3 regions of the Erwinia sp. AnSW2-5 genome follow, and region 2 is predicted to be linked to each of the others. Evidence: predicted binding sites of a transcription regulator. Region 2 holds the regulator's gene; each other region holds the start of a gene.
The links. The regulator LexA, encoded in region 2, represses DNA repair genes until DNA is damaged. The targets are predictions, from matches to a motif close to TNCTGTATGTACATACAGNA.
Positions count from the first base shown of each region.

Region 1: ACFL9S_RS03015 (DNA translocase FtsK 4TM domain-containing protein) is a predicted target of LexA. The motif match lies at 10,499-10,518, and genes of this name have one in related genera.
Region 3: ACFL9S_RS15785 (metal-dependent hydrolase) is a predicted target of LexA. The motif match lies at 3,054-3,073, and genes of this name have one in related genera.

Region 1 covers NZ_JBJGXA010000002.1:294,182-306,877, reverse strand. The annotation lists gene pflB (formate C-acetyltransferase) at 1-1,101, shown strand, start outside; gene pflA (pyruvate formate lyase 1-activating protein) at 1,236-1,976, shown strand; gene ACFL9S_RS03035 (MFS transporter) at 2,030-3,184, opposite strand; gene serS (serine--tRNA ligase) at 3,512-4,804, opposite strand; gene ACFL9S_RS03025 (replication-associated recombination protein A) at 4,901-6,244, opposite strand; gene lolA (outer membrane lipoprotein chaperone LolA) at 6,252-6,863, opposite strand; gene ACFL9S_RS03015 (DNA translocase FtsK 4TM domain-containing protein) at 7,060-10,437, opposite strand; gene lrp (leucine-responsive transcriptional regulator Lrp) at 10,557-11,051, opposite strand; gene ACFL9S_RS03005 (hypothetical protein) at 11,200-11,580, opposite strand; gene trxB (thioredoxin-disulfide reductase) at 11,579-12,544, shown strand; gene cydD (heme ABC transporter permease/ATP-binding protein CydD) at 12,692-12,696, shown strand, end outside.
Region 2 covers NZ_JBJGXA010000021.1:24,289-36,984, forward strand. The annotation lists gene ACFL9S_RS15640 (conjugal transfer protein TraF) at 1-1,111, opposite strand, end outside; gene zur (zinc uptake transcriptional repressor Zur) at 1,573-2,082, shown strand; gene ACFL9S_RS15650 (CsbD family protein) at 2,168-2,377, opposite strand; gene dinF (MATE family efflux transporter DinF) at 2,594-3,916, opposite strand; gene lexA (transcriptional repressor LexA) at 3,999-4,607, opposite strand; gene ACFL9S_RS15665 (diacylglycerol kinase) at 4,714-5,082, opposite strand; gene plsB (glycerol-3-phosphate 1-O-acyltransferase PlsB) at 5,210-7,633, shown strand; gene ubiA (4-hydroxybenzoate octaprenyltransferase) at 7,682-8,530, opposite strand; gene ubiC (chorismate lyase) at 8,550-9,077, opposite strand; gene psiE (phosphate-starvation-inducible protein PsiE) at 9,183-9,599, opposite strand; gene ACFL9S_RS15690 (YjbH domain-containing protein) at 9,738-11,831, opposite strand; gene ACFL9S_RS15695 (capsule biosynthesis GfcC D2 domain-containing protein) at 11,831-12,586, opposite strand; gene ACFL9S_RS15700 (YjbF family lipoprotein) at 12,583-12,696, opposite strand, start outside.
Region 3 covers NZ_JBJGXA010000023.1:164-6,063, reverse strand. The annotation lists gene ACFL9S_RS15805 (fructosamine kinase family protein) at 1-575, shown strand, start outside; gene ACFL9S_RS15800 (YniB family protein) at 609-1,148, opposite strand; gene hxpB (hexitol phosphatase HxpB) at 1,320-1,991, shown strand; gene kduD (2-dehydro-3-deoxy-D-gluconate 5-dehydrogenase KduD) at 2,181-2,942, shown strand; gene ACFL9S_RS15785 (metal-dependent hydrolase) at 3,092-3,682, shown strand; gene ACFL9S_RS15780 (L-cystine transporter) at 3,846-5,243, shown strand; gene ACFL9S_RS15775 (hypothetical protein) at 5,437-5,649, opposite strand.

The DNA of each region.
Region 1 (12,696 bases), on a different contig from region 2:
ACCTCATCTCTGCAGTACGAGAATGATGATCTGATGCGCCCTGACTTTGACAATGATGACTACGCCATTGCCTGCTGCGTGAGCCCGATGATCGTCGGCAAACAAATGCAGTTCTTCGGTGCGCGTGCCAACCTGGCAAAAACCATGCTGTATGCGATTAACGGCGGCGTGGATGAAAAAATGAAAATGCAGGTTGGCCCGAAAGAAGCGCCAATGATGGATGACGTGCTGGACTACGATAAAGTGATGAACCGGATGGATCACTTTATGGACTGGCTGGCAAAACAGTACGTCACTGCACTGAACGTTATCCACTACATGCATGATAAATACAGCTATGAAGCGTCACTGATGGCCCTGCATGACCGTGATGTTTACCGTACTATGGCTTGTGGTATCGCAGGTCTGTCCGTTGCGGCTGACTCCCTGTCTGCTATCAAATACGCCAAAGTATCCACCATTCGTGATGAAGATGGCCTGGCCGTAGACTTCAAAATCGAAGGTGAATACCCGCAGTTTGGTAACAACGATTCACGCGTTGATGACATTGCCTGCGACCTGGTTGAACGTTTCATGAAGAAAATTCAGAAACTGCAAACTTACCGTAATGCGGTGCCAACTCAATCCGTACTGACCATTACCTCTAACGTGGTGTATGGTAAGAAAACGGGCAACACTCCGGACGGACGCCGTGCTGGCGCACCATTTGGACCAGGCGCAAACCCAATGCATGGTCGCGATCAGAAAGGTGCGGTTGCCTCTCTGACCTCCGTTGCTAAACTGCCGTTTGCTTACGCGAAAGATGGTATCTCTTATACCTTCTCCATCGTGCCAAACGCGCTGGGCAAAAACGACGACGTGCGCAAAACCAACCTTGCCGGTCTGATGGATGGTTACTTCCATCACGAAGCCAGCATCGAAGGTGGTCAGCACCTGAACGTCAACGTGATGAACCGTGAAATGCTGCTGGAAGCAATGGAGAACCCGGAAAAATATCCGCAGCTCACCATTCGCGTATCAGGTTATGCAGTTCGCTTCAACTCACTGACTAAAGAGCAGCAGCAGGACGTGATTACACGTACCTTTACACAGTCGATGTAAGCAGCCGCACTCTACAGGCTCCCGTAAGGGGGCCTGTTCACCACCAGCCGGTTTTGTCAGTCGCCTGATACGGACGCCTGCCAAAACAGACTTAACACAGCTAAAGACTGTGTCACCGTGGAGAATTCATCGCAATGTCAGTACTCGGTCGCATCCACTCTTTTGAATCCTGCGGGACCGTTGACGGCCCCGGCATCCGCTTTATCACCTTCTTCCAGGGCTGCCTGATGCGCTGCCTGTATTGCCATAACCGTGATACCTGGGATACGCACGGCGGCAAAGAGATCACCGTAGAAGAACTCATGAAAGACGTGGTGTCATATCGCCACTTTATGAATGCCTCTGGTGGTGGTGTTACCGCGTCCGGCGGAGAAGCTATCCTGCAAGCCGAATTCGTACGTGACTGGTTCCGTGCCTGTAAAGCTGAAGGGATTAACACCTGTCTGGATACCAACGGTTTTGTTCGCCGCTATGACCCGGTGATTGACGAACTGCTGGACGTCACCGATCTGGTGATGCTCGACCTTAAGCAGATTAATGATGATGTCCACCAGATTCTGGTCGGCGTCTCTAACCACCGCACACTTGATTTTGCCCGTTATCTGTCCAAACGTAATATCCGCACCTGGATCCGCTATGTTGTGGTGCCAGGCTACTCTGACGATGATGAATCAGCTCATCGTTTGGGCGAGTTCACGCGTGATATGGGCAATGTGGAGAAAATCGAATTGCTGCCGTATCACGAACTTGGCAAGCATAAGTGGGTAGCGATGGGGGAAGAGTACAAGCTGGATGGTGTTCATCCACCGAAAGCCGACACGATGGATCGGGTTAAAAGTATTCTTGAAAGCTATGGCCACCACGTGATGTATTAAGCCGCGTACGGGCTAACGATAATGGTAGAGGCTGACCTTCTGGTCAGCCTTTTTTATGCGTGCGCGACCGGATTGGCATGATGATCCGCTTTACGCAGCAGCATCACCAGATACACCATCGCCACTCCGGCAATCATCACAAACAGCAGCCGGTCTGAGTAGCTTTGCATCAGCATTGAGGTCATCGTCGGCCCCACCAGACTGCCGACGGTGTAACTCAGCAGCAGCGCCTGATTCATCGCCACCAGTTCATGGTGCGCCACGGTTTCACACGCCCAGGACATCGCCACCGGATAAAGGGTAAAGCCCGCACAGCCGAGAATAAATAGCGCAGGTGCCATCGCCGCATTACTCAACATTGCCAGAGCGCCGAGGATCACCACAAACACTTGCACCCGCAGCACCAGCAGACGCCCGTAACGATCGGCAAGACGGCCTATTGGCCACTGGCCAATGATGCCCGCACTCACCAGCAATGCCATCCAGTAACCCACGGTTGAGTCACTCATTCCCTGATGCGAAAGGTAAAGGGGCATCAGGCCATATAACGACCCCAGAACAATGCCTGAAATAATACAGCCATTGATGCCAAGACGGGCATTTCGGCGGCGCAGCATTGACCAAAGCCGCCCGGCTGGGGCTTCTTCTCCCCCTTCCTGGCTGGCGGTGACACGGCAAAAGACCAGTGGCAGAACCGCAGCCAGTATCACACTGCTGACCCAGGGGAGGACGTGCATCAATTCAGTCGACACTTTGCTGACCAGCAACTGCCCGATCACCGTGCCAATATAATAAATGATCATATAGGCAGCCAGCAGCCGCCCACGGTTGCGCAGCGTCCCGTTACACAGCAGCGCACTTTCCACCACAACCCAAATCAGCGCACAACCAATACCGGCCACAAAGCGCCACAGCGTCCACGACCAGAAGCCCGTCCCCAGCGCCAGTGCCAGCGTCGCCAGAGCGAAGACCAGTGAAGCAAGGTAATAGCTGCGGTTGAAGCCGTAGCGTTTGATTACCCAGCCAGCAATCAGCGTCCCAAGCAGGTTTCCGCAGTAGTATGACGAGCTGACCATTCCCACCTGCCAGGTCGGCAGTGCATCATGCGTGAGCCAGAGTGGCACCAGCGTATTGAGCACAGCAATAGAGACCGTTAGCAGCAGCAGACCGCACAGCAGCACCAGAACAGGACGTGACCAGGTGGACATAGTAGTTGGGGGACCGAAAACGAGGGAGATTTTGCTCGCATCATGCCACTGAGCAGACGATTGGAAAAGCACAATAAAAAACAAATAGCACGATTTGTAGATACGCGATTTAAAATTCTTATCTTCAATGGCTTAGAGGCATTAAGCGGAAGGCTGCAGACGAAATTATCTCATTGAATTCACATGCATTAAGTAAAAATAACATCACGAGTATCCATAACCATTTTTGCTCAATCTCAGGCAATAAAAAACCCGCCAGTGGCGGGTTTTTAAAACAGGTTTCAGGGCGACTGGCATGCTTGCACACCCTACGAATCTGTCTGTGGATCAGCCAATAAATTCCAGGCCTTTCATATACGGACGAAGAACATCAGGCACAGCGATACGGCCATCAGCCTGCTGGTAGTTTTCCAGCACCGCAACCAGAGTACGGCCCACTGCCAGGCCGGAGCCATTCAGGGTGTGTACCAGACGTGTTGCTTTCTCACCACGTGGACGGCAACGCGCTTTCATACGACGCGCCTGGAAATCACCCATGTTCGAGCAGGACGAAATTTCGCGATAGGTATCCTGCGCGGGCAACCACACTTCCAGATCGTAAGTTTTGTGCGAACCGAAGCCCATGTCACCGGTGCAGAGCAGCACTTTACGATATGGCAGGTTCAGCAGTTGCAGCACTTTCTCTGCGTGGCCAACCAGTTCTTCCAGCGCATCCATTGAGTCTTCAGGACGCGTGATCTGCACCATTTCAACTTTATCAAACTGGTGCATACGGATCAGACCGCGAGTATCGCGACCATATGCCCCAGCTTCTGAGCGGAAACACGGCGTGTGCGCGGTCATTTTAATCGGCAGCGACTCTTCTTCCAGAATCTCATCGCGTACCAGGTTGGTCAGCGGAACTTCGGAAGTCGGGATCAGCGCATAGTTACTGCTGGAAGCTTCTTCTTCCAACGGACGCGTATGGAACAGATCTTCACCAAACTTAGGCAACTGTCCCGTGCCGTACAGGCTGGCATGGTTCACCAGGTAAGGTACGTAGGTTTCCAGGTAGCCATGCTGTTCAGTATGCAGATCGAGCATGAACTGGCTCAGCGCACGATGCATCAGTGCAATCTGGCCTTTCATTACGATAAAACGCGAACCGGTCAGTTTAACTGCGGCGGCAAAATCGAGGCCTGCGGCCATTTCGCCCAGCTCAACGTGGTCACGCACCGCGAAGTCAAACTTACGCGGCTCACCCCAGCGACTGATTTCCTGGTTTTCACTGTCATCTTTGCCCAGTGGAACCACATCCGCAGGGATATTGGGAATAGCCATTGAAAAGTCATTGATGCTGGTCAACAGTGCATCCAGCTCTGCTTTTGCAGCGTCCAGGCGTTCGCCCAGTACGTTCACTTCCTGACGCAATGGCTCGATATCTTCCCCACGTGCTTTGGCCTGCCCGATGGATTTGGATCGCGAGTTACGCTCTGCCTGCAGATTTTCGGTTTCGACCTGCAGTACTTTACGACGCTCTTCATGTGCGCGCAGCGTATCAACGTCCAGCTTATAGCCACGGCGTGCCAGTTTTTCAGCGACTGCGTCTGGCTCAGTACGCAGTAGATTGGGATCGAGCATGCTTGTCCTGTGATGATTGATTGAGTTAAAAAAGAAGGGGCGCACCGATATATCGAATGCGTTGAATTCATTGCTAACCTTACCGCAACGTCACTGTCAGCGGTAGCGTTTTGTCGGGCTATTTTGATCCTGTTCAATCAACCAGGCGAGCTTTTCACCAATCTTCCCTTCCAGCCCACGCGTGGTTGGATGGTAATAACGGGTTTGTGCCATTTGCGCCGGGAAATAGTCCTCACCGGCGGCATAGGCGTTAGGTTCATCGTGGGCATAACGGTATTCCGCTCCCAGCCCCATTTCTTTCATCAGCTTGGTTGGCGCGTTACGCAAATGTTCAGGTACATCATAATCCGGGCTTTCACGCGCATCACGCATGGCCGCTTTGAAAGCGGTATACACCGCGTTACTTTTTGGCGCGCAGGCCAGGTAAACAATCGCCTGTGCGATCGCCCGCTCCCCTTCAGCCGGGCCGACACGGGTAAAACAATCCCAGGCGGAGATCGCCACTTGCATACCGCGAGGATCCGCGTTGCCAACATCTTCCGAGGCGATTGCCAGCAAACGTCGCGCAACATACAGCGGGTCACCGCCTGCAGTAATGATCCGTGCATACCAGTAAAGTGCCGCATCCGGCGCCGAACCCCGCACTGATTTGTGCAGGGCAGAAATCAGATCGTAGAAACGGTCACCTTTATTATCAAAGCGAGCGCTACGTTCACCGGACACTTCATTGAGCAACTGCGGCGTCAGTTCACGCTTGCCTTTGCTATTCACTTCAGCCATATCGGCCATCATTTCCAGCGTATTCAGCGCACGGCGCGCATCACCGTTGACCAGCTCAGCAATCATATTACGGGTATTTTCTGGCAAGATGATGTTGTCATTACCGTAGCCACGCTCACCGTCTTGCATCGCCTGGTCTAGCACGGCAGCAATGTCTTCCGTAGTCAGGGATTTCAACAGATAGACGCGAGCACGCGATAACAGCGCTGAGTTCAGCTCAAAAGAGGGATTTTCCGTCGTTGCACCGATAAAGGTAATGGTGCCATCTTCAATATGGGGCAGGAAAGCATCCTGCTGGCTTTTATTAAAACGGTGGACTTCATCAACAAACAGGATGGTACGCCTGCCCGCATTGCGGTTTTGCCGCGCACGTTCAATTGCCTCACGGATCTCTTTCACCCCCGAGGTGACAGCAGAAATACGTTCGACGTCTGCCTGACCGTAGTGACCAATAATCTCGGCTAGCGTCGTTTTCCCCGTCCCCGGCGGTCCCCATAGAATCATCGAGTGAAGATGACCGGCCTCAATAGCACGTGGCAGCGGTTTACCCGCTGCCAGCAGATGTTGCTGGCCAATATACTCGGCCAGCGTGCGTGGCCGCATACGCGCGGCCAGAGGCTGAAACTCATTACGGGAAAAGTCGAGGGACAGGTTACTCACGCAGACCTCACTGGCGCTGGTCGTCCACAGTCACACCCTGAGGTGGCGTGAACGTGAACTTATCGGCACTGATGCTGCCATTTTGCTGGCTTTTCAGCGTATAACTGCTGCGCTGCCCATCCTGCTCTACCGCGCTGAACTGATTGATGGTGCCGTTGGTCGCCACATTGATGGTGAACTGCTTCAGGTTGCCATCGGCATTTTTTGGCGTCAGAGAGAAGTCATCTCCTTTTTGCGCAACGTTGTATTGTTTCCAGTCACTCGCCTGGTTACGTGCAATCAGCATAAATGGCGTATTGCTGGTGGCATCTTTCACCCAGCTGGCGCTGACCTGCTCAACAAACGGATTGTAGAACCACAACGTTTTACCATCGGAAATCAGGGTGCTTTCATCCGGCGCAGTCATATGCCAGTTGAACAGGTTCGGGCGCTGAACCCACATTTCGCCTTCGCCATCCTGCACCGATGCGCCGCTGCTGTCGGTCACTTTCTGATTAAACGTGGCATGGAAACTTTTCACCTTATCCAGGCGCTGTTGCAAATCACCGGATGCATCAGCCCAGGCGGTAACAGAGGAAAAAGCAGCCAGCAGACAGCAGGAAATCATTAATTTTTTCATTACGGCATCCTTATTGAAACTCTTGTATCCCGTTCGGGTTAAGCGTGACGTGGATAACTTTAGCCAGGCGTTGATAACAACAACAGGAGAAAAAACTGAATTCTCCTGGCCGTATCATGCAAATATTGGGACTGCTGTCAGGAATTCAACGGGCCAGGCAATGCCTGACCCATTGACGATTAGCGAAAAAGAATACTTAACGCTCATGCGGCGGTGGCGCCAGCACCTCGCGGTTACCGTTATGCCCCGGTGATGAGACAATCCCCTGCGCTTCCATCTGTTCAATGATACGCGCGGCGCGGTTATAGCCGATACGGAACTGCCGCTGCACGCCGGAAATAGAGGCGCGACGTTTGTCGACGACGAACTCAACCGCCTGGTCAAACAGTTGGTCCAGCTCTTCGTCACCGTCGACGCCACCCGCGCCAGACTCAGTGTCGTCGCCGCCGCTCAGGATACCTTCTTTATACTGAGGGCGTTCGCGCGCCTTCCAGTCTTTCACTACGGCATGCACTTCCTGGTCACGAACAAAGGCGCCATGAACACGAACCGGAATAGAAGAGTTCGGTGCCAGATACAGCATATCCCCCATACCCAGCAAAGATTCTGCACCCGACTGATCGAGGATGGTACGGGAGTCAATTTTACTTGATACGGTAAAGGCAATACGTGTCGGAATGTTGGCCTTAATCAGACCGGTGATCACATCCACCGATGGTCGCTGTGTGGCCAGTACCAGGTGAATCCCTGCTGCACGGGCTTTCTGAGCCAGACGCGCGATCAGCTCTTCCACCTTTTTACCGACGGTCATGATCAGGTCAGCAAACTCATCCACCATCACCACGATATAAGGCTCTTTTTCCAGTACCGGTGGCGTCATATCCATGCTGTCGGTTGGCTTCCAGAACGGATCAGGGATTGGACGCCCCATCGCCTCAGCCATATCCACCTTCTCGTTATAGCCCGCAATGTTACGCACACCCAGGGCAGACATCAGCTTGTAACGACGCTCCATCTCAACCACGCACCAGCGCAAAGCATTGGCCGCATCTTTCATGTCGGTGACGACGTCGGTTAACAGATGTGGAATACCTTCATACACCGACAATTCGAGCATTTTCGGGTCGATCATAATAAAGCGCACTTCTTTTGGCGTGGCTTTATACAGGATGCTGAGGATCATGGCGTTTACGCCGACCGACTTACCGGAACCGGTAGTACCGGCAACCAGCAAGTGAGGCATTTTGCCCAAATCAGCCACCACCGGATCACCGGAAATATCTTTGCCCAGCACAATCGACAGCGGTGATGGATTATCACGAAATGCCGGGCAATCCAGCACTTCTCGCAGATACACCGTCTGGCGATTCAGGTTAGGCAACTCCAGCCCCACATAAGGACGGCCAGGGATGACTTCCACCACACGTACGGCAACGGCTGATAATGAGCGAGCCAGGTCGCGCGACAGGTTAGAAATGCGCGCAGCTTTCACGCCCGGTGCCAGATCCAGTTCAAATCGGGTGATGACAGGACCTGGTGAGTACCCCACCACTTCAGCCTTGACGCGATAGTCGGCCAGGCGCGCCTCAATCAGACGTGCTGTCTGTTCAAGCGCAAACTGGTCTACCGGCTCCGTTTCAGCTGGCGGTGACGCTAACAGATCGAGCGTCGGCAGCGGTGTGGTCGGTTTGTACGTTGGCTGCTCATGACGCATCAGGAACGGATGGATCAAACTGTCCATATCCGGCTCTTGTGGCTTCACTGGCTGGGCCACCACAGGCCGTGCGACAGGTGCAACGGTGGGTTGCCAGGCGGGAGGTGCCTGTACAACGGGAGCCTGCGGTTGTGGTTGTACAGGTACTTCTTCAGGCTGCTGCCACTGCGGCTGTACGGGGGCAACGGGTTCTGCTTCCGGTGCTGCAGACAGCGTAAACAACGGCTCAGTTGGGCCGTCATTGACCAGGTCGTCCATCGGTGAGAAGTCGAAAGCACTGGCGGTATCCAGCGTAAAGGTCGTGCTGTGGCCTGGCTTTTCGGCTGCATAACGTTGTTGCTGTTGCTCAGCAAACTGACGTGCCAGCGCCGCCTGTTGCAGCGCTTCTTCATCTTCGGCTGCAAACTCTTCGCCATAGCGCTGCTGTTCCCGTGCGAGGAAAGCCTCACGTAGCTGCGCCTGCTCTGCATCATCCTGCTCGTCAGACGTCACCGCCTGCCAGGTATCCGCTTCAGCAACTTCCGGTTGCAGTAATTCCTGCTCTTTGGCTTTCTCTTCCGCCATCCGCTGCGAAGGCAGTTTGATGCCGTAAGAAGCCAATTCACGACGTGTAGGCAGCTTAACCGGGTTCGGGCGTGGCAGTTCAGGGCCAATCCCCTGCTTTACCTGTGGATTAAGATCGTCACCGCTGGTTGCCGTAAAGCCCGGCATAAACGGCGTATTACTGCTGGCAGATTGTGCAACTGCACCAATCGCAGCACCGGTTGCCGCAGCAGCGACAGATGCAGGATGAGAGACATGTGGCGTGGAGAAATCAAACGGTGAAGCCGCTGATGTATCCTGCCAGTTGCCCATCTTCGGACCGTCATCTTCTTCCACCGGGAGCGAAGGTGCTGGGGTCTGGACATCCGCTGGCACTTCAAAGCGATACAGCGAAGGTTGAGGTGCCGCTACAGGTGTGGGAACCTGCGCCTCAACCTGGGCTACGTATTCCTGTACGGGAACAGTCACTGGCGCAACGGGGGCAATCGCAGGTTGCTGTGCAGGAGCCGGGACAACATCACTGGCTACAGGCTTCAATAGCAGCGGATCGTCCTGCTCGTCCTCCGCTGTTACGTAAACAGGCTGCGGTTTCGTCAGCAGTACGTCGTCGTGATCGTCCGCACGTACCGGCGTGCTGCGCACAGCCACCGGCACATCCACTTCATCTTCCTCGTCTTCTTCATGCCATTTTTCATCGGCACGTGAACGATTACTGGCGAAAGTCAGGATCCCCATCACCACGCCACCGATTTTTTCGGCAATCGTCAGCCATGACCAGCCGGTATAGAGCGTCAGCCCCGCAGCCCAGATACACAGCAGCGTCAGCGTACCGCCAGGGCCGCTAAAGTAGGCTGCCATTGCACTGCTTAACAGGCTGCCAATCACCCCGCCAGAGGCGAAGTACCAGATATCATCGGCATTCAACGCGGCCAGGCCACAGGATGTGACCACCAGAGCCAGCACGCCAATCATGCGCAAAGCAACGGCAAAATAGTCGATGTAATCCTGGAAATGGCGTCGGCTGAAAGTGATCCAGCACAGGCCTAAAATCACAGGAGGAAGCGCGTAGGCCATCACGCCAAAGATGAAAAATAGCGTATCTGCGAGCCAGGCCCCAACGCCACCACCTATGTTGTGGATAGGTTCGTGCCAGGCGGTTTGTGACCAACTGGGATCGGAAGGATTGAAGCTCACCAGCGCCACCATCAGATAGATGGCGAAAAGAGCAACAACAATTAATAATGCTTCCAGCAGGCGACGCCCGCTGCTCAACGGTTCTAATGAAACGTCTTTATCTTCTGTGTATTCCTGGCTCAAGAGTACTCTCCAGGTGCCTGTAAACTATGGAGGTAACAGCGCCGGGCATGCCCGGCGCTGAACCTGTATGAATTCACAGGAGTGTACCGAAAACTAACAGGTTTTGCACCTGCCCTGTGTTACCGGGTTTTAATCACTAACCGGTTACTTTGTTTCACTTCTTCCATGACCACATAAGTACGGGTATCGTTCACACCCGGCAGACGCAGCAAGGTTTCGCCCAGCAATTTACGGTACGCAGACATATCTGGCACACGCGTTTTCAGCAGATAGTCGAAATCACCGGAAACGAGGTGACACTCTTGAGTTTCCTCAAGTTTTTGTACAGCAGCGTTAAACTGCTCAAACACATCCGGCGCACCACGATTCAGAGTAATCTCAACGAATACCAGCAGTGATGCATCCAGGTAGTGCGGGTTTAGCTGGGCGGTGTAGCCGAGAATAAAGCCCTGTCGCTCCAGACGGCGAACACGCTCAAGACACGGTGTAGGTGATAAGCCTACTCGCTTGGAAAGCTCGACGTTAGAAATACGCCCATCTTTCTGCAGCTCATTCAGGATATTGCGGTCAATTCTGTCGAGGTCTTTACCCGGTCGTTTTTTATTGTCTACCATTATTATTGTCTCTCTTAAATTCCTTCCCTTTACCTGCCATACCCTGAACGACTCAATGTAACAGGGTTGATCTAAGTGAAGACATAGAGCCTGTAGCGGTATTAAACGCCCTATCTGCATGACGCATGTTGTCTGTCCACACCATGCGTCATTCCAAATAACAGGCTGAGTATATCGGGCGATAAACGCAAAATCCGGGATGAAACCCTGACTGGCGTAACCAAATACACTCTGCTTCCCATAATGTTTTCGCAAAAGCGCAGCCGATTGTCAAAGCAAAACAAAAAAAATCAGTACAACATGCCAAAGGGAAGGCTGTCTCTCTGTTTTTCAATGACAATTTTGTCGCTAAAATGACAAAAAGTGGATGAAATGCCATTTTTTTCTCCCTCCCCAATCCCAAATCCGTGCAACGATTGGCGAAACCTTTTTCATTAATTGTTAACAAAATCGCAGAATACTTTTTTTGCCTCGCTAAATTCCCTACAATCCGGGTATAGGTTTGCCAGTCAATTAATGAGGGTTTCATGGGTACGGCTAAACACAGTAAATTACTGATTCTTGGCTCGGGTCCGGCAGGTTATACCGCTGCCGTGTATGCAGCCCGCGCTAACCTGAACCCAGTGCTGATTACCGGCCTGGAAAAAGGAGGTCAGCTGACCACCACCACCGACGTGGAAAATTGGCCAGGCGATCCAAACGAGTTAACCGGGCCACTGTTGATGGAACGTATGCACGAGCATGCGGTGAAATTTAACACCGAGATCATTTTCGATCATATTCACAGCGTGGATCTGCAAAACCGTCCTTTCCGGTTGACCGGCGATGAAGGCGAGTACACTGCTGATGCACTGATTATCGCCACCGGCGCCTCGGCCCGTTACCTGGGGCTGCCTTCAGAGGAAGAGTTCAAAGGTCGCGGTGTTTCAGCCTGTGCCACCTGCGACGGTTTCTTCTACCGTAATCAGAAAGTCGCGGTGATTGGTGGTGGTAACACCGCAGTGGAAGAAGCGCTTTACCTGGCGAACATCGCCGCCGAAGTGCATCTGATCCACCGCCGCGACAGCTTCCGCGCAGAGAAAATCCTGATTGACCGTCTGAATGAAAAGGTCAAAAACGGCAATATCGTGTTGCATACCGACCACACGCTGGATGAAGTGCTGGGCGATCAGATGGGCGTCAGCTCATTGCGTCTGCGCTCGACCAAAGACGACCAGACCAAAACACTGGAAGTCGCCGGCCTGTTCGTTGCTATCGGTCACAGCCCGAATACCGCTATCTTTAACGGTCAGTTAGCTCTGGAAAATGGTTATATCAAAGTCCAGTCTGGGCTCCAGGGTAACGCCACGCAAACCAGCATCCCGGGCGTATTCGCTGCGGGTGATGTGATGGACCATATTTACCGCCAGGCGATTACTTCAGCCGGAACGGGTTGTATGGCCGCACTGGACGCAGAGCGTTATCTTGACGGTTTAGTTAAAAATAATCAGTAAGTTGTTAAAACTCTGAGCTAATCTTGCCTGAGGCGACGAGCAATTGTCGCCTTTTTACCCTCCGCATTGTAACATTGCCGCGCTTGACACCTATCTTCCTGGGGCCTTTGCCTCACTACTGTTTACGTCAGGGCAATACGGCAACAGATGAA
Region 2 (12,696 bases):
ACTTCACGTCAGCACGGTAACCAGCACGCAGTTGCAGCCAGTCCAGCAGACGATACTCCGCACCCACGGCAGCGTACTGGCTGTCCTGTTGCGTTTTAAAGCGCTTAGTCGGGGTCAGGTCCACATCCAGTGCCGTTGTCAGGCGCTCGGTATGGAATGACACGCCGGAGGTGACCAGCGGACGGATTTGATAGGTATCCTTGTAACCACTGACCTCTTTGGTGTCGATATCACGTGAGATCAGGTTCTGCGCGCTCAGGCCCAGCGTCCAGTTTTCACCGAGGTCGGTGGATGCGCCCGCATCCAGGTTAAAACCGGTGTTCGTGTTTTTATAATTGCCGTTGGTGAAGTCTGATTTGTCATAGCTGTATACCGAAGCGCTGTAGTTATATAGCGTGGTTTTTTGCAGCTTTGGCGTGATCCCCAGTGAAACCGGCTGACCGCCGAAATCAAACTCATGTGCGACGGCGATCCCCATATCGTAAACCACCGCTGCACGTCCCAGCCCGGCGGAGGTCAGACTGTTCAGCCCTGCTGTCGTCGGAATGTTAGTGCCATCGGCAATGCCTTGCAGATAATCGATATCACTTTGCGTGACATCCGTTACCACAGAGGCGGTACCGTAGGCTTTGGTGACAAACGCGAAAGGCAGAACCTCATTCGGGACGGTCACCGCAAATGCTGCACCCGCGTTTGCCCATGCCTTCTGCCCTTTGATCTCGCGCAGACGATCGGCAAGATCACCCGCAGCCACCTGGGCACGTGGGATATCCGTGGGGAAGACGAAATTATTTGCCAGGTCTTTGTAACTGTCGACCGCATTGGTCAGGTCATCCACCTTATCGACCAGTTTTCCCTTATCGCTGATCTGCGCACCGACGGCCGGCAGGGTAATACTGACGCTGTCTTCCGGTTTCGCTTTGGTCATCAAAGCCGGGTTAGCCAGCACCGCCGAACCGTAACTGGAGGAGGCAACGCCCGTCCCCCCCATTGCATCATTGCGGGCATCGAAATAGTTACCGGCAGCAAACGCACTCAGCGGAGTAAGCAACAGAGCGGGTAATACTACGGGCGCGGAAAAACCGATTAATTTATTGAATTTATTTGCCATTGACCCCAAACCCACCATAAAAAAATGAAAAAGCGAATGCGCAAAGACACGCATAACCGAATGCCTGAATAATGAACATAAAGGCACCATTTCATTGCTGTGAATTGAGAGAAGATGAGTGGGCTTATCAGGTCATTGCCATTTTATTAATCTGTTAACACGCTAACAGTTGAACGTTCTGCATCTGTTTTTTTCAGTGCCAAACGCGCATAGCCCTTTGAAAAAGGTAGTCACGAACCTTAAGCCCTGCAAATCAGATTAGCGATGCTGAATGAAAAAAGAGTGGCCCTGGTACACTGAAAACAATGATGAAATTTTTTTTACCTTCTGCGCTTATCAGCAATACCAGTAAATGGTTGAGTCTGTGCAGGTGGCTGAGGGTTGCCTGACGGTGAACTCGGCGTTTTGTTGCAGACGTGATAAAATAACATCCTGAAATGGCCTGAGGGGGAACAATGAACATTACCAGTGCTGAAAAAATCCTGTCGCAGGCGGAAGTTATCTGTCAGCAGCGCAGCGTGCGACTCACGCCGCAGCGCCTTGAAGTCCTGCGTTTGATGAGTGAGCAGAATGGGGCCATCAGCGCCTACGACCTGCTGGACTTACTGCGCGTATCTGAACCCCAGGCGAAGCCCCCAACCATCTACCGAGCACTGGACTTCCTGCTGGAACAGGGCTTTATCCATCGTGTGGAGTCCACCAACAGCTATGTGGTCTGCCATCACTTTGAAGAGCCGTCACATACCTCAGCGATGCTGATTTGTGACCGCTGTGGTTCAGTCGCTGAGCAACATGCCGATGGTGTGGAAGATATTTTGAAATCGCTGGCCCTGAAGTCAGGTTTTACCCTGGGGCATAGCGTGATTGAAGCGCATGGATTCTGTCAAAAATGCGGGGAAATTGAAGCCTGTACGCATCAGGATGCATGCCAGCACGATCATAGTGTGCAGAGTAAAAAACGCGGGCGTTGATTAGATTTTATGAGGAAGGAGAAAGAACTGAGTGGCACGGTCCTTGTGCCGGGGCTGGAGCATCGCCCTGAAAGGGGCCGCTGTTTTACCAGCGGTGGTTATTGCGAGTTTCCCATTCACTAAGCTCTTTCTCGGCTTTATCTTTCTGATAGCCGTAGCGCTCCTGAATTTTACCTACCAACTGGTCGCGTTTACCTTCAACGATCGTCAGATCATCATCAGTCAGCTTGCCCCATTGTTCTTTCACTTTACCTTTAAACTGTTTCCAGTTACCGCCGGCTTCGTCTTTATTCATAATGTGATTCCTCTACCTTGGGTTAAAACAGCTTTTTCGTCTCAAAAATTCGCTGAATATCCAGATAATTATCTGGTTATTTGCCTAAGACAAAGATAATTGTAGTAGAGAAATCGGCACCCGGCAGTTAACCCGCTGGCAATAGTGGTAAAAAATTGCTAAAAACCCCTAAAATTCAATAAACTAGCGAAGCTTCGGGTTACGTAAGCAAATGTGTCACTGCGCGAACCATGTACCATTACGCCAGTGACGACGCCAGATGACCCACAGGGAGACACCGCGCAGCAGCAGGAACAGCGTCACCGCCAACCACAGACCATGATTACCCAGCCACGGCACGCTAAACAGCGTCAAACTAAAGCCCAGAGCTGCGATAGCCATACTGTTGCGCATCTCACTGGCCCGGGTGGCGCCGATAAACATGCCATCCAGCAAATAACAGCCCACACCCGCCAATGGCATCAGCACCTGCCACCATAAATACCGATCGGCAAGCTGCCGAAGCGGTTCCAGAGAAGTCAGCAGCGCGATAATTTGCTCACCAAACAGGGCATAGAACAGAGAGAACCCCATTGCGACTATCAACGACTGCCTGCAGGCAGCGTGCCAGACGCTAAGTAATTGCTGACTGTTTTTCGCGCCGTAGGCTTCCCCTGAACAGGCTTCAACCGCATAGGCGAAACCATCCAGTGCATAGGCGGTGAAGGTGAGGAACATCAGTAGCACGGCGTTGACCGCGACGACATCATTCCCCAGGCGGGCACCAAAAATTGTCAGCGACGCAAAGCACATTTGCAGCAACAGAGAACGCAGCATGATGTCGCGGTTTAAGCGCAGCAGGCGCGCCACATCACCGCGCCAGGCGTTCAGCATCAGCCCTACCGACAAACCACGCAGTTTCATCACCCGCCATACCAGCAGCAGGCCGACTATAAAGCTGACATATTCAGCGATCGCGGTGGCTGCTGCCGCACCCTGCACGCCCCATCCCAGCCCAATAACAAACCACAGATCCAGCAAAATATTGACCAGATTACCCACCACAAGCAGGATCACCGGAGCACGCGCATACTGCACCCCAAGCAGCCAGCCAAGCAGCACGAGGTTAGCCAGTGTTGCTGGGGCACTGAGCCAGCGCACCTGCATAAACAGTGCCGCCTGGTGCAGGACTTCGTCGCTGCCACCGGTCAGGCCCAGTGCAAGGTGAGTAATGGGGGTTTTTAGCAGGACAAACAGCAGCCCGGCCAGCAGAGCCAGCAGCAGCGGCTGCATCAACGCACGCGCCAGTGCAGACTTATCACTGGCGCCAAATGCCTGGGCTGTCAGCCCGGTGGTGCTCATGCGAAGAAACAGTAGCAGCATAAACAGGAAGCTGGTGACAGTAGTGCCGATTGCCACTCCGCCAAGATACGTTGGGCTATCGAGATGGCCGATCACAGCCGTATCAACCAGGCCAAGCAGAGGCACGGTAATATTAGAAAGGATCATCGGCAGCGCCAGCCGCCAGAGGCTTTTATCCGCAGAGGTGAGCAGTTTCATCAGAATCCATCAGAGTTAACGCGATTGCAGATGGTAATACGCGCCGCAGAAGCAGCGCGCAGGATTTAGCGGGGAGTCACGATTACAGCCAATTGCCGTTGCGGATAACGCCAACAGCAAGGCCTTCTATCGTCAGCGTCTGCTGACGCAGATCGACGATGATAGGTTTGAAATCCGGGTTTTCAGGTAAAAGCTGTACCGTATTACCCTGGCGTTTCAGGCGTTTAACGGTCACTTCATCATCAATGCGCGCCACCACAACCTGGCCATTACGCACATCTTCCGTTTTGTGTACCGCTAACAGGTCGCCGTCCATAATACCGATGTCTTTCATCGACATTCCACTGACGCGCAACAGGAAGTCAGCGCCAGGCTTGAACAGGTCAGGGTCAACCTTGTAGTGGCCTTCAATGTGTTGCTCTGCCAGCAGTGGCTCACCAGCGGCAACCCGACCAATCAGTGGAAGTCCGTCTTCTTCTTCCATCATCAGGCGAATACCGCGTGAAGCACCAGAAACGATCTCAATCACGCCTTTACGGGCTAAGGCCTTCAGGTGCTCTTCAGCCGCATTCGGGGAACGGAAACCAAGCTGCGCGGCGATCTCTGCACGCGTAGGTGGCATACCAGTTTGATTAATGTGGTCGCGAATCAGGTCATAAACCTGCTGCTGCCTCGCCGTTAGTGCTTTCATTCCGCCCCCTGGTTGTTTATACAGTCGACTGTGAGTATATACAGGTATTTAGACATTGAAAACCTAAAGTTGGGCGAAATGCAGTTTGTGGCGATTTTTGGAAAACTCATCGCAAATGTGGCACTAACAGCATGATCCAAACAAAAATTGCCAGCAAGATAGTCAACAGCACAGCCGCAGAGCCCATATCTTTGGCCCGGCCTGCCAGGGGATGTATTTCACTGCCGATGCGGTCGACAACCGCTTCGATGGCGCTGTTGAGTATTTCGACAATAATGACCAGCATCACGGAGCCAATCAGCAGCACACGGGTAATGGCATCCACGTCCAGCCAGCAGGCAATGATAATCGCGATGATCGCCGCGACGGCTTCCTGGCGAAAAGCAGCTTCATGCTGCCAGGCGGCACGGATGCCTTTCCACGAATACCCGGCCGCTTTTATGATTCGCGTCAGTCCGGTGACATTATTTGCCATAATAAGGGAACCCTTTGAGAAGTTTAACGTCAATGAGTGGAACTACAGGTTTTTTAACACCACAGATTCTGTTGGCGCTTTCTGGTATGCTTGCGGCGCTTTGCTAACAAGAGGCTTCATGTTGTCTATGTCAGGTTGGCGTAAATTATATTATAACTTATTGAATCTTCCAGTAAAACTACTGGTAAAAAGTAAAGCAATTCCGGCTGAACCGGTTGCTGAACTCGGGCTTGATACGTCGCGCCCTATTATGTATGTGCTGCCTTATGATTCAAAGGCCGATCTCCTTGCACTTCGTGAGCAGTGTCGCAAACAAGACCTGCCCGATCCTCTGGAACCTCTGGAGATCGACGGTACGGTATTGCCACGTCATGTGTTCATTCATGATGGCCCGCGCCTGTTCCCGTACTTTGTCCCGAATCTTCAGTCGGTCAAGCTGTTCCACGATTATCTCGATCTGCACCGCAATCATCCCGATCTGGATGTGCAAATGGTACCGGTATCGGTGATGTTTGGTCGTGCGCCGGGCCGTGAGGTACAGGGGAACGAACAGCCGCATCTGCGCATGCTGAATGGTATTCAGAAATTCTTTGCCGTCATCTGGCTGGGGCGCGACAGTTTTGTTCGCTTCTCTCCGATGGTATCGCTGCGCCATATGGCCACCGAGCACGGTACAGATAAAATCATCGCGCAGAAGCTGGCCCGTGTGGCACGTATGCACTTTGCTCGCCAGCGTTTAGCGGCCGTTGGGCCGCGTCTGCCAGTGCGCCAGGACCTGTTCAACAAACTGTTACAGTCCAAAGCGATCGCCAAAGCGGTAGAAGACGAAGCACGCAGCAAAAAGATTCCCCATGAAAAAGCCCAGCAGAATGCCGTTGAGCTGATGGAAGAGATTGCCGCTGACTTCTCTTACGAAGCGATTCGTCTGACTGACCGCATCATGGGTTGGACCTGGAGCAAGCTCTATCAGGGAATCAATGTTAACGGCGGTGAGCGCGTGCGCCAGCTGGCACAGGATGGACATGAAATTGTCTACGTGCCCTGCCATCGTAGCCATATGGACTACCTGCTGCTCTCCTATGTACTGTATCACCAGGGTCTGGTGCCGCCGCATATTGCCGCCGGAATTAACCTGAATTTCTGGCCAGCCGGCCCGATTTTCCGTCGCCTGGGCGCCTTCTTTATTCGTCGTACCTTCAAGGGCAACAAGCTCTACTCGACGGTGTTCCGTGAATACCTTGGTGAGCTGTTCACCCGTGGCTATTCCGTTGAATACTTCGTGGAAGGGGGCCGTTCCCGTACTGGCCGCCTGCTGGACCCGAAAACCGGCACGCTGTCGATGACGATTCAGGCGATGCTGCGCGGCGGTAACCGCCCTATCACACTGGTGCCGATTTACATCGGTTACGAGCATGTGATGGAAGTGGGTACTTACGCCAAAGAGCTGCGTGGCGCGACCAAAGAGAAAGAAGGCTTTATGTCAATGGTACGTGGGCTGCGTAAGCTGCGTAATCTCGGCCAGGGTTATGTGAACTTTGGTGAGCCATTGCCGCTGGTCGCGTATCTGAATCAGCAGGTACCGGAATGGCGTGAGGCTATCGATCCTATTGAAGCCCAGCGTCCAGCCTGGTTAACCCCCGCCGTGAATGACATCGCGCAAAAAGTGATGGTGCGGATTAACAATGCAGGGGCAGCCAATGCCATGAACCTGTGTGTGACGGCGCTGCTGGCATCACGTCAGCGTTCGATGACCCGTGAACAGCTGACCGAACAGCTCGACTGCTACGTGCAGCTGCTGCGCAATGTGCCGTATTCGCCGGATTCCACCGTGCCGGATATGACGCCAGAAGCACTGCTGGAACATGCGCTGAGCATGAACAAGTTCGAGCTGGAGCAGGATAGCATTGGCGAGATCGTGGTGCTGCCGCGCGAGCAGGCAGTGCTGATGACCTACTATCGCAACAACATCCACCACATGCTGGTGATGCCGTCGCTGATTGCCGCCATTCTGATGCAGCACCGTGAAATCAGCCGTGCCGAGCTTCTGCGTCAGGTCACGGTGATCTATCCGATGCTGAAAAGCGAGCTGTTCCTGCGCTGGAGCACGGATGAACTGGGCCAGGTACTCGACTCACTGGTGGCTGAAATGGCTCGTCAGGGGCTGCTGGTTGCAGAAGAGAGCAGTCTGCGCTTGAGTGCTGGTCGCTTCCGTACCCTGCAACTGCTGGCTGCCGGCGTGCGGGAAACCCTGCAACGTTATTCGATCACCTTCTCTATCCTCAGCGCGAAACCGGCGATTAACCGTGGAACACTGGAAAAAGAGAGCCGTACCATGGCACAGCGTCTGTCCGTGCTGCATGGCATTAACGCGCCGGAGTTCTTTGACAAGGCGGTGTTTACGTCGCTGGTGTTAACGCTGCGTGATGAAGGCTATATCAGCGATTCCGGTGATGCTCAGGTTGAGCAGACACAGCAGGTTTATCAACTGCTGGCAGAGCTGATTACTCAGGATGTGAGAATGACCATTGAGAGTGCCGTAGAGCAAGATTGATGTCAGTGTGGTGGGCCGATCAAAACAAATGATCGGCCCCTATGCGTTTTATCTGATCCCCAGTACCACGCCAACGAACAGCACCAACCCTACCCAGTTATTATTCAGGAAGGCCTGGAAGCAGCGATCGCGCTGACGTCCGGCAATCAGTTTTTGCTGATGGACAAAGAACACGCCCGCCACCAGCACCGCCCAGTAGAATACGCTGCTGAGATGCAGCTGCCAGCCCACCAGCGTCATCAGGCCAAGCGTTGCCAGCTGTAACAGACCCACAATCAGCTTATCGAAACGACCAAATAGAATGGCGGTAGATTTCACGCCGATTTTCAGGTCGTCATCACGATCAACCATCGCATAAAGCGTGTCGTACGCCACCGTCCAGCAAATATTCGCCAGGAACAGCAGCCAGCAGGTCAGGGGAACGGTTTCACTCACCGCAGCCCAGCCCATCGGGATCGCCCAGCCAAATGCCGCCCCAAGCACCACCTGCGGCAGGTGCGTGTAGCGCTTCATAAATGGATACAGCCAGGCCAGCCCCAGTCCACCAAGCGACAACCAGATGGTCATGTTATTCATGGTCAGCACCAGACCAAAGGAGACCAGCACCAGCCCGGCAAACAGCAGTTTTGCCTCACGCGTGGTCACCGCACCGCTGGGTAGCGGGCGCTCGCGGGTACGCTTCACAAAGCCATCGATTTTGCGGTCAGCAAAGTCATTGACCACACAGCCCGCAGCACGCATAAAAAATACCCCCAGCACAAAGACCAGCAGCACATTGAGTGGTGGGATTTTCATTCCCGCCAGCCACAATGCCCAGAGTGTTGGCCACAACAGCAGCAACGAACCTATCGGTTTATCAATACGCATCAGACGGCTGTAGGCCGAAAGCTTACTCATTGGCAGACTTCTCTCCACGCTATCGTCCCCCTTCTGCCGCCACGCTGGCATAGAGCGGGGAAGCGGGTAAAAACAGTTCGGTCAGTAATAGCGGCTTGCCCGACAAACGCAGGCGTGAACGCCGCCCCCACAGTTCAGCGCTGTGGCCGACATCAATAAAATCACGCGTTAAGGTGGAGGTGGCAAACAGATAACGTCCCAGCGGCACCGTACCCAGCTGTTGCAGCTTCTGCTCCGGTCCGTTCAGGGTCGACTCCGGGACCAGCGTGCGTGCCACCAGCCAGGGAACTCCGTCGCCGCACAGTTCGATCTCTCGCAACCAGTAACGTGCTTCTGCTGGCAGCAGGGCGATATCCTCTGCCGCGTCCTGCGCGCTGATAAAGCCTTCACGCAGCAGATTAACCGTCACCTCCTGGCAATGACGCTCAAAACGGCGGGTCATCGAATCGACTTCCATCAGCCAGTCCAGCAGGGGGGCGGTTAGCAGGGGTGATGAATCCGGTAGCCAGTTGATCGCGCGCAATAGCGACAGCGCGTTCTCAGCCATAACACTTCTCCGCAAAATCTTCGATGCGTCAGTGTAACGCAGACCCTGGCGGCAAACCTATCAAAGCTCGGCAAAAAGCCACGATTTTGTGGCCGGTTTACCGACTTATTCGCGCTTCAGACGGTTGCTGTTCGCCAGCCAAAGGGTGACCACCAGGATCAGGATGGCAATGGCGTAGGCCAGGGTATCGAACGGGTTTTTATGGTCGACGATAATCAGACGAATGATTGCCGTGATCCCGATGTAGACAAAGTAGCGCAGCGGGAAGTGGTAGCCTGACTGAAAATACTTAATGATCAGCGCGATAAACTCAAAATAGAGGAAGTAGATCACGATACCTTCGATCAGCAGATAAGACGATGTCTGCTCGCCGGTATTCAGCAGCACGTTGCCAAGATGGATGGTCTCTTTGCCAAGAAAGATGATCAGAATACAGGCCAGCACGATCAGGCCAGTGTTTAATACCATTTGCAGGGCAAAAGCCAGCCGGATGGCGGGCGTGTTACGTTCCGGGGACGTCATGATACACCTCAAAGTGACTGTTAATCGTCGGGCGACCCGACGATTAACAATATGCTTCAGTGTGATGAAGATCACAACATTTCGATTGGATTAGGACGGATACGGGACGACAGGAAAAAGCCGTCCCTGGCGTATCCTCTAGCGGTAATGAACGTCGCGGTCGCTGGTCATATCGTACAGCTGGTATTTACGGCCCAGCATCTGTCCGCCATCACGCGTCAGCGGCGTCCAGTTGACCTGCGCGCGGCCACGGGTTGGTGAAACGCTAAAGACATCCATTGGTACGGAGATGTAGAAGCCTTTGGTGAAGTCGCCTTCGCCATACTCTTCTGCCGAGACGTTGGTTTTCGTGGCGTAAGCGCCCACGATAATCCCGCTGTCAAAGCGCTTCGAAACATCAACGGTAACGCCTTTGTCTTCAGCCAGATATTGCCCAACGCTGGCTTTCACCAGGACGTTACGCATAAACCACGGCTGCCAGTATCCGGTAATGTTGCCCACCTTCGCCGTATAGTCGTTGAACTTCATCATGTTGTCCCAGTCGCGCTGTTTGACGTAGTTCGCATCCACGCCAATCGCCCAGCTGGAATCCAGCGGACGGTAAAGCACTTCGCCCCCGGCTCCGCCGTACATGGTTTCCAGATACCCGCCATACACCTGGCCGTAGAAGCCGTTGCCAAGTTCACGCATGTAGTTGGCCTGCAGGTTATTCACGTAAACGTTATTTTCAACGTAGTCGCGAATATGGGTACGTACGCGTGGCAGCGTGGAGTCCGCCGGTGCGCCGTTATAGTTGAACTTGTCATAGTTGTTGGCAAGGTTGCCGAACAGGCTGCCATCTACCAGCAAATGATCCGTCAGCCAGAAACTGGCGTTCGCCATAACGCCCAGCTGATACAGGTAGAAGCTTTCCGGGCCACCAACAGACTGATTGAGCACCGGCGACAAGCTGTAGTTCAGGCGATCGCCCTCGATAAAGAAGCCCTGCTCGGTGCGGCCCGGGTCAACCGGATTGACACGTTGCTGCTGTAGCGTCTCTTCACTCCCCAGCGGGTATCCCGCCAGCTGACGTTGCAGACTCGGCACGTTCGTTTCCGTGGTCACCTGCGGCATATGGCTGCGCGTCTGGGTCACCTTCAGGGTATCAATCCCCTCTGGCAGGTGGTTCACCATGATGATGTTGGCACGATCGACGCCGCGCGTGGTATCGCGATATTTCGCCTGCTCACCGCTCACGTACAGCGTGCTGCCCTCAACCTGAATGCTTGGGGCATTCAGCCCGGCGTTGTACTTCAGATCGGTCAACTGACTGGCCGTCACCGTCGGATCGAGGAAGCGCTCCTGCGGTTGCGGGTTATATTCCGGTTGCGGCGTATCACGCTGGGTCTGATGCAGATCGTTGAAGTTGGTGCGCAGGGTGAAACCGGCCATAAAGGTGTTGCCACGCTCATAGCTGACGTTCACATCTGCCCAGTCGGTAATGCGGTAGATCGCCCCGACGTTAAACTTGCTCTTCTGCTCCAGACGCCCGGCGAAATCATCCTTGTAGTCGTTACCTTCGTATTCCATTTTCAGGCGCAGCGGCTGCCACGGCGTCTGATATTCAATCCCGCCGAAGATAGCGGTTGGCCCTTTGAACATATCGCTACCGCTGACGGAACCGGCGGTGCCGCTGCCCTCGGTGCGGTAGCAATATTTTTCACTGGCGGAGCAGAACGGGTTTTTCACCGTGCCGCTGTTACCGATATAGCCCCAGCCCATACCGAGGGTGAAATCAAAGGGTCCCCAGGCTTTGGTGGCCACCAGATATTCACTGTCAAACAGGCCCGTACCACCGAGGTCACGCGTCCCCACGGAGACTTCCGGCAGCCAGAAGCCCTCTTCCCACAGGCGTAGTTTGAGGTCGAAGGCTTTGTCTTTGTAGGTCTGATTCCCCGAAAAACTTGAAACGGCACTGTACTCGCGGGTTTTCACATCGGTATAACGGATGGTCGCCTCCAGCCACGGGAACAGCTGCACCGAGGAGGAGTAGAAGTGATACTGATCGTTATAACGGTAGTTAAGGCTGAACTCGCCCTCTTTGGCCATACGCGCGGTTGGCACCTGCATCAGGCCGACGCCACCAAAGTCAGACTGTGACGGGCCAATCGGGTCCGGATAACCGGCAGCCTGAACCTGGCAGGCACAGGCGACAGAGAGTGACAGCAGGCTGAGAAGATAACGTTTTTTCATCAGTCAGGGATCCGGTGCGTCAGAACAGAAACGATCTGCTGGTTAAGATCGGCATAGGCGCTCGGCAGCGTCCAGGAAGAGAAGCCCACAAACAGGATGCTGCCCGGCTGCGGCTCATAATGGCGACGGTTCCAGTACGCCACCGGCACTTCCGTCACCTCTCCTCCCGGGGAGATCACCTGCGCCTTGTTGCGTTCACCGCCGTCTCTTCGCGGATGTGCATCAAGATACTCAACCACGGATCGTCCTGCTGCCCACGGCGTTTTCCCTGCATTTTCCACCACGCCAGCCAGCGTGACGGATGTGGGTTCTGCCAGGGTATACAGGCTGTATTCCCCTTCCAGCGTGCGGTTAGCCTGCGGCCGTAAACGCACCCAGTCCGGGTCCAGATTGACGATCTGACGTCCTGTGACTTTCAGCCCGGCAATCTGCTGGCGAACATTTTCCACCACGGCGGCCTGTTCTTCGTCGCCGTCACTTTTGAGTTCATCGCGCCATGCCTGCAAGCGTGCCAGCAGCTGCTGCTGTTGCTGTACCGCCACGACCGTCGCCCGTTTTTCGCCGATCACCGTTCCCGGCCACCAGGTTTTCTGCGTCAGTGCCGGGTTGGTCACCAGCTGCGCCAGATTGGCCGCTCCGCTGATCGCCACCGGCTGTGTCTGTCCAGGGTAAAAGACATCGACCCGGCCGTCGGCCTGGGCGTGCAGCGACAGTGATGCCACTATCCCTGCGAGAATAAGGGTTATTTTTTTCATGATTTCGCAGGCTTCAGGATGGTGGATTCAACCGGGATATAGTCTGCCCCCAGCATTTGCAGTGACTGGCGCACCTGTCCGCTGGAGATATCCACCCAGAAGGTGTTGCG
Region 3 (5,900 bases), on a different contig from region 2:
GTCAGCAGCTCGCGCACCTTCATCAGTGGAGTGAACAGCCGCAGTTTGGCCTCGACTTCGACAATAACATCACCACTTCTCTGCAGCCGAACAGCTGGTTACGCCGCTGGTCGGTATTTTTTGCCGAACAGCGCATCGGCTGGCAGCTTCAACTCGCCGCAGAGAAAGGCATTCAATATGGTGACAGCGAGCTCATCGTCCATTGCGCGCAAGCGATCCTGGAATCACATCACCCTCAGCCTTCCCTGCTGCATGGCGATTTGTGGCCAGCAAACTGTGCCGGGAGTGACAGCGGCCCGTGGATATTCGATCCGGCCTGCTACTGGGGAGATCGTGAATGCGACCTGGCGATGCTGTCATGGTTCCCGGACGTTCCGGTGCAAGTTTATGACGGTTATCAGTCAGTCTGGCCACTACCCGGAGACTTCCTGCAAAGACAGCCTGTCTATCAGCTCTATTATCTGCTTAATCGGGCGAATGTCTTTGGCGGGCACTGGCTGGGAGAGGCGCAACGAGCAACAAGCGCATTGCTGGATACGGATGAACGGGGAAAACGCCACGCGCGCCCAGCCTGATAACAGGAAGCGCACGTGGGTATGATGGCTGGCTTAGTTAATAAAGCCAGCCAGTTTCAGCACAAAATATCCGGCCACAATGATAATCACTGGCAGAATGTACAGCGGGAAAATTTGCAGGAAAATTGTGTGGCGCGGCACCACGATTTTCTCTTCCAACTGTTCCCGGCTTTGCCCTTCTGTGCCTCGTGCTTTCTCCAGGATCATCTGATCTTCCAGACTCTCACGCAGAAAACGCGTCTGCCGCCACATCCTTGCACCTGAAGCCTGTAGCGCCAGGCCAACAAAAATCAGCACATAAATAACCCAGAACAGGACATTCGTCCCCTGGTTAAAGTCTGGTACAGGCGAATTTGCCCAGAAACCGGAGAGAAAACCGGTATTGAAGCGGATCATATCAATCATCACATGGGCGAAATCCTGCATCACCGCATTAATGCCATCACGCTGCTCACGACTTTTTTCCAGAAAACCCAGCAGTGAAATCAGCGTCGATAACAGCGCGGGAATAAAAATAATCCAGCCCGCGATGCGCTTTATAATCGCAACCCTGCCAGCCTGTTGATATGTCATGCTTTCTCCAGTCCATCTGATGTCTGCCTGTCAGTTTACCTGTAGTGACATAAAAGTGCCTGCAAAATGCAGAATTAATGCCAGGTTTCCACAGACAGTCCGCCGCGATGATAATTTTTTCATCAACACTTCGTGCTAAGCTGCCCATAAACTGTTAAATGGAGCCGTAGCATGTCTCATCACCGCCCTGTACTCGCCGCCATTTTCGATATGGACGGTCTGCTCATTGATTCCGAGCCCCTGTGGCAACAAGCTGAGCTGGATATCTTAACCACCCTTGATGTTGACCTCAGCCGTCGCGGTGAAATGCCGGATGCGCTGGGTCTGCGTATCGATCAGGTGGTGCGCATGTGGTATGAAAATCTGCCGTGGAAAGGGCCATCCCAGGCCGAAGTCACCCAGCGCGTCATTGCGCGGGCACTGAGTCTGGTCGAAGAAACCCGGCCTCTCCTGCCCGGCGTGGAGCAGGCATTGCAACTCTGCCAGTCCGAGGGATTGAAAATCGGCCTCGCCTCCGCCTCACCGCTGTTTATGCTGGAACGCGTGCTGGAGATGTTCAATCTGCGCCATTACTTTGAGGTGCTGGCCTCGGCAGAGTCGCTGCCTTACAGTAAACCCCACCCGCAGGTATACCTGGATGCTGCGGCCCGTCTGGGCGTGGATCCGCTGAATTGCGTAACGCTGGAAGACTCCTTCAACGGGATGATTGCCACCAAAGCAGGACGTATGCGCTCTATCGTTGTCCCGGATGCAGCTCATGCAGACGACCTGCGCTGGTCACTGGCTGACGTTAAACTCTCCAGCCTGGAAGCGCTGACGGCGCAGCATCTGCACGGACGCTGAGTCAATATCAGGCGGCAACATGGCCGCCTTTTTTTTCATTTTCGCCACTCACTGTTAAAATAAATAAAACATCGTTTCATTTTTGTTGAATTCATCCCCGCTTCTGAATATGCTCCCTTAACCGGCTCGCGTATCCCCGTTTATCGACTCTGTTATGGCGCGCGTCATCTTATCTATAAGGAAGCCACGATGATCCTGAATGCATTTAATCTTGAAGGCAAAGTGGCCATGATTACCGGCTGCAACACCGGTCTTGGTCAGGGAATGGCGCTCGGGCTGGCCCAGGCAGGATGCGATATCATTGGGGTTAACCGCTCCTCAGCCAGTGAGACGGCACAGAAAGTCACCGCGACCGGGCGACGGTTCACCAGCATTACAGCAGACCTTTCCGACAGCCGTTGCCTTGAGAACGTGATGGAACAGGCGCTGGCCGCTTTCCCGCAGCTGGATATTCTGGTCAACAATGCCGGGATTATTCGCCGTGCAGACGCCCTCAACTTCAGCGAACGTGACTGGGATGACGTGATGAACGTTAACAGCAAGACGCTGTTTTTCCTCTCGCAGGCTGTTGCCCGCCAGTTTGTTCGCCAGGGCAGTGGCGGTAAAATCATCAATATCGCTTCAATGCTCTCTTATCAGGGAGGCATCCGCGTGCCGTCTTATACGGCATCAAAAAGTGCAGTGATCGGTCTGACGCGCCTGATGGCTAATGAGTGGGCGCAGTATGGCATCAACGTCAATGCCATCGCTCCCGGCTATATGGCAACCAATAACACTGAACAACTGCGTGACGACGAAGACCGGAATCAGCAGATTCTGGATCGCATCCCCGCCGGACGCTGGGGGGAAAGCAACGATATGATGGGCCCGGCGGTATTTCTCGCCTCGGCGGCGGCGGACTACGTCAATGGCTTTACGCTGGCGGTGGATGGCGGCTGGCTGGCGCGTTAATGCCCTGCGGTGAACAAAAGCTGTTCATGCTTTGTTCACCGCGAGATTAATGCCAAATTATTTATCTTTCGTTACAGCGTCACATATTTATTCCACTGTATATATTCCCTATACTGGATGCATTGACAGTTATGCAGCCAGGTACTCCCATGACGGCCGAAGGCCATCTTATTTTTGCCATCGCCAGTGCAATTTTTGCCAAGCGTGCCGAACTCACCCCGGTTTTGGCCAGCGCCGACTGGTGGCACATTATTCCGGCAACGCTGCTCACCTGCCTGTTACCTGATATCGACCATCCGAAGTCGTTTCTGGGCCAGCGCCTGAGGTGGCTGTCGCAGCCTATCGCCCGTGCCTTTGGTCACCGGGGATTCACCCACAGCCTGCTGGCGGTCTTCGGGGGCGTCGCCCTGTTACAGCTAAAGCTGCCTGAAGGCTGGCTGATCCCGGCGGATGCCTTTCAGGGGATGGTGCTGGGTTATCTGAGTCATATCGCTGCCGATATGCTAACACCCGCAGGCGTGCCGCTGCTGTGGCCCTGTCGCTGGCGTTTTCGTTTGCCGCTGCTTAACAGCCAGAAAGGCAATCAGCTGGAGCGTGCCCTGTGCCTGGTTTTGGTCGGCTGCGCCATCTGGTTCCCACACGGCTCGCTGCCTTTTGGTGCATCCGACTGGACAACCCACGTGGTCAGCTCGGCACAAAATCACATCGAACGATTAATTAACAAACAAAAGGTTGATTAATTGCTCAATTAATCACGAAAAGTTATAAATAATTCCATCTGGATATAAGGCTGCATCATAAGTAGCTGATACCATTCCGCACTGGTTTTACTTACTGCGCGTCAGAAATTAACTGTCGCCAGCATGGCTATATTGTGGTCCGTATTTTTTGGAGAAAATGGGAATGAACTTTCCGCTCATCATTAACCTTGTGGCGTTTGTTGCGCTGTTGCTATTGGTAGCAAAAACTGGCCGTACAGGCTGGAGCCTGTCAAAAAAAGTACTGTTCGGTCTGGTGGTCGGAGTGCTGTTTGGTCTGGCACTTCACGCTATCTACGGCGAAAACACCCCGATCATTAAAGAATCGGTCAGCTGGTTTAACCTCGTGGGTAATGGCTATGTTCAGCTGCTGCAAATGATTGTGATGCCGCTGGTGTTTGCTTCCATCCTCAGCGCGGTTGCCCGTCTGCACAACGCTTCATCACTGGGTAAAATCAGCCTGCTGACCATTGGTGTTCTGCTGTTCACTACCGCGATTGCAGCGGCAGTCGGGATCTTCGTCACCTGGCTGTTCGGCCTGAATGCGAGTGGTCTGGTGCAGGGTGTACAGGAAAGTGCGCGTCTGGCTGCGATCCAAAGTAACTACGTTGGTAAAGTCGCTGACCTCAGCGCACCGCAGTTACTGCTCTCTTTCGTACCGAAAAATCCGTTTGCCGATCTGACCGGTGCCAACCCAACGTCCATTATCAGCGTAGTGATCTTCGCCGCCCTCCTCGGTGTCGCCGCTCTGCAACTGCTGAAGGATGATGTCGAAAAAGGGCAGCGTGTTCTGAAAGCCATCGATACGTTGCAGGCGTGGGTGATGAAACTGGTTCGCCTGATCATGAAACTGACGCCGTATGGTGTGCTGGCACTGATGACCAAAGTCGTCGCCACCTCTAACCTCAGCGACATTATCAAACTGGGTAGTTTCGTGCTGGCATCGTATCTCGGCCTGGCCATCATGTTTGCCGTCCATGCTCTGCTGCTGTCGGTTAACGGTGTGAACCCGCTGCGCTTCTTCCGCAAAGTGTGGCCCGTGATTACCTTTGCCTTCACCAGCCGCTCCAGTGCCGCCAGCATCCCACTCAGCGTTGAGACGCAAACTCGCCGTCTGGGTATTCCTGAGTCTATCGCCAGCTTTGCTGCATCATTCGGCGCCACTATCGGCCAGAACGGTTGTGCCGGTCTCTATCCGACCATGCTGGCCGTGATGGTTGCACCGACCGTGGGGATCAACCCATTTGAACCGATGTGGATTGCCACGTTAATCGGCATTGTCACCCTTAGCTCTGCGGGTGTAGCGGGCGTTGGCGGCGGTGCCACCTTTGCTGCTCTGATTGTTCTGCCAGCAATGGGCCTGCCTGTCACTCTGGTGGCTCTGCTGATCTCCATCGAACCCCTGATCGATATGGGACGTACTGCGCTGAACGTTAACGGTTCAATGACTGCCGGTATGCTGACCAGCCAGTGGCTGAAGCAGACGGATAAGCAGATCATGAATACCGATGCGGGTAACGAAGCCAGCCTGGCCCATCGTTAATCGCCATTCGCGGGTCGGTATCCTGCCGACCCGTTTCCTCACAAAGTGATGTTTTGAGTGGTGATGCATTTGGCATGGCTAACAACAAGCAAGAGGGAGGTATTGAGTGTTCCGGCATGATCGAAAGCGAGAGGACCATGTGAACATGCTCCTCTCGTTCGGGGTTACACCAACATCAGATGAAGAATGATCGTTATGGCGCCGGGTACTGGTTGAAAGCATCGGTGAAGAAGTTTTTCACTGCCGGGCCAAGTACTGGAATTTTGCCAAAAGTGGAATCATAAAAGTCTGCTTCCAGCTTATGAACTGAATCACCCAGTGGTTTCATGCCCAGGAAGCTCATCAAAGAACCCAGGTTAAGTGCACCACTAACCTGCTCTACCTGCTCAGTCGATAACTCTTTCATTTAACACTCCTTAATTAAATTGATGATCGGGCACTATCCAGTGCCCATATGCATTAAACTCAATATGCGCAGACAATAAAATAGTAAACCGACTGATAATTAATCGTCGCGATCAATAAAATCGCCACCTTAAATAGCCCAGTGAAAAATCATAACGATATGATTTTCATCAGAAAAATATTTAAAGGTGAATAAAGAATCGAGTAAGTGAAATAATTAAGAGAAAAATATCGTATAAAGAAGGATGGTTT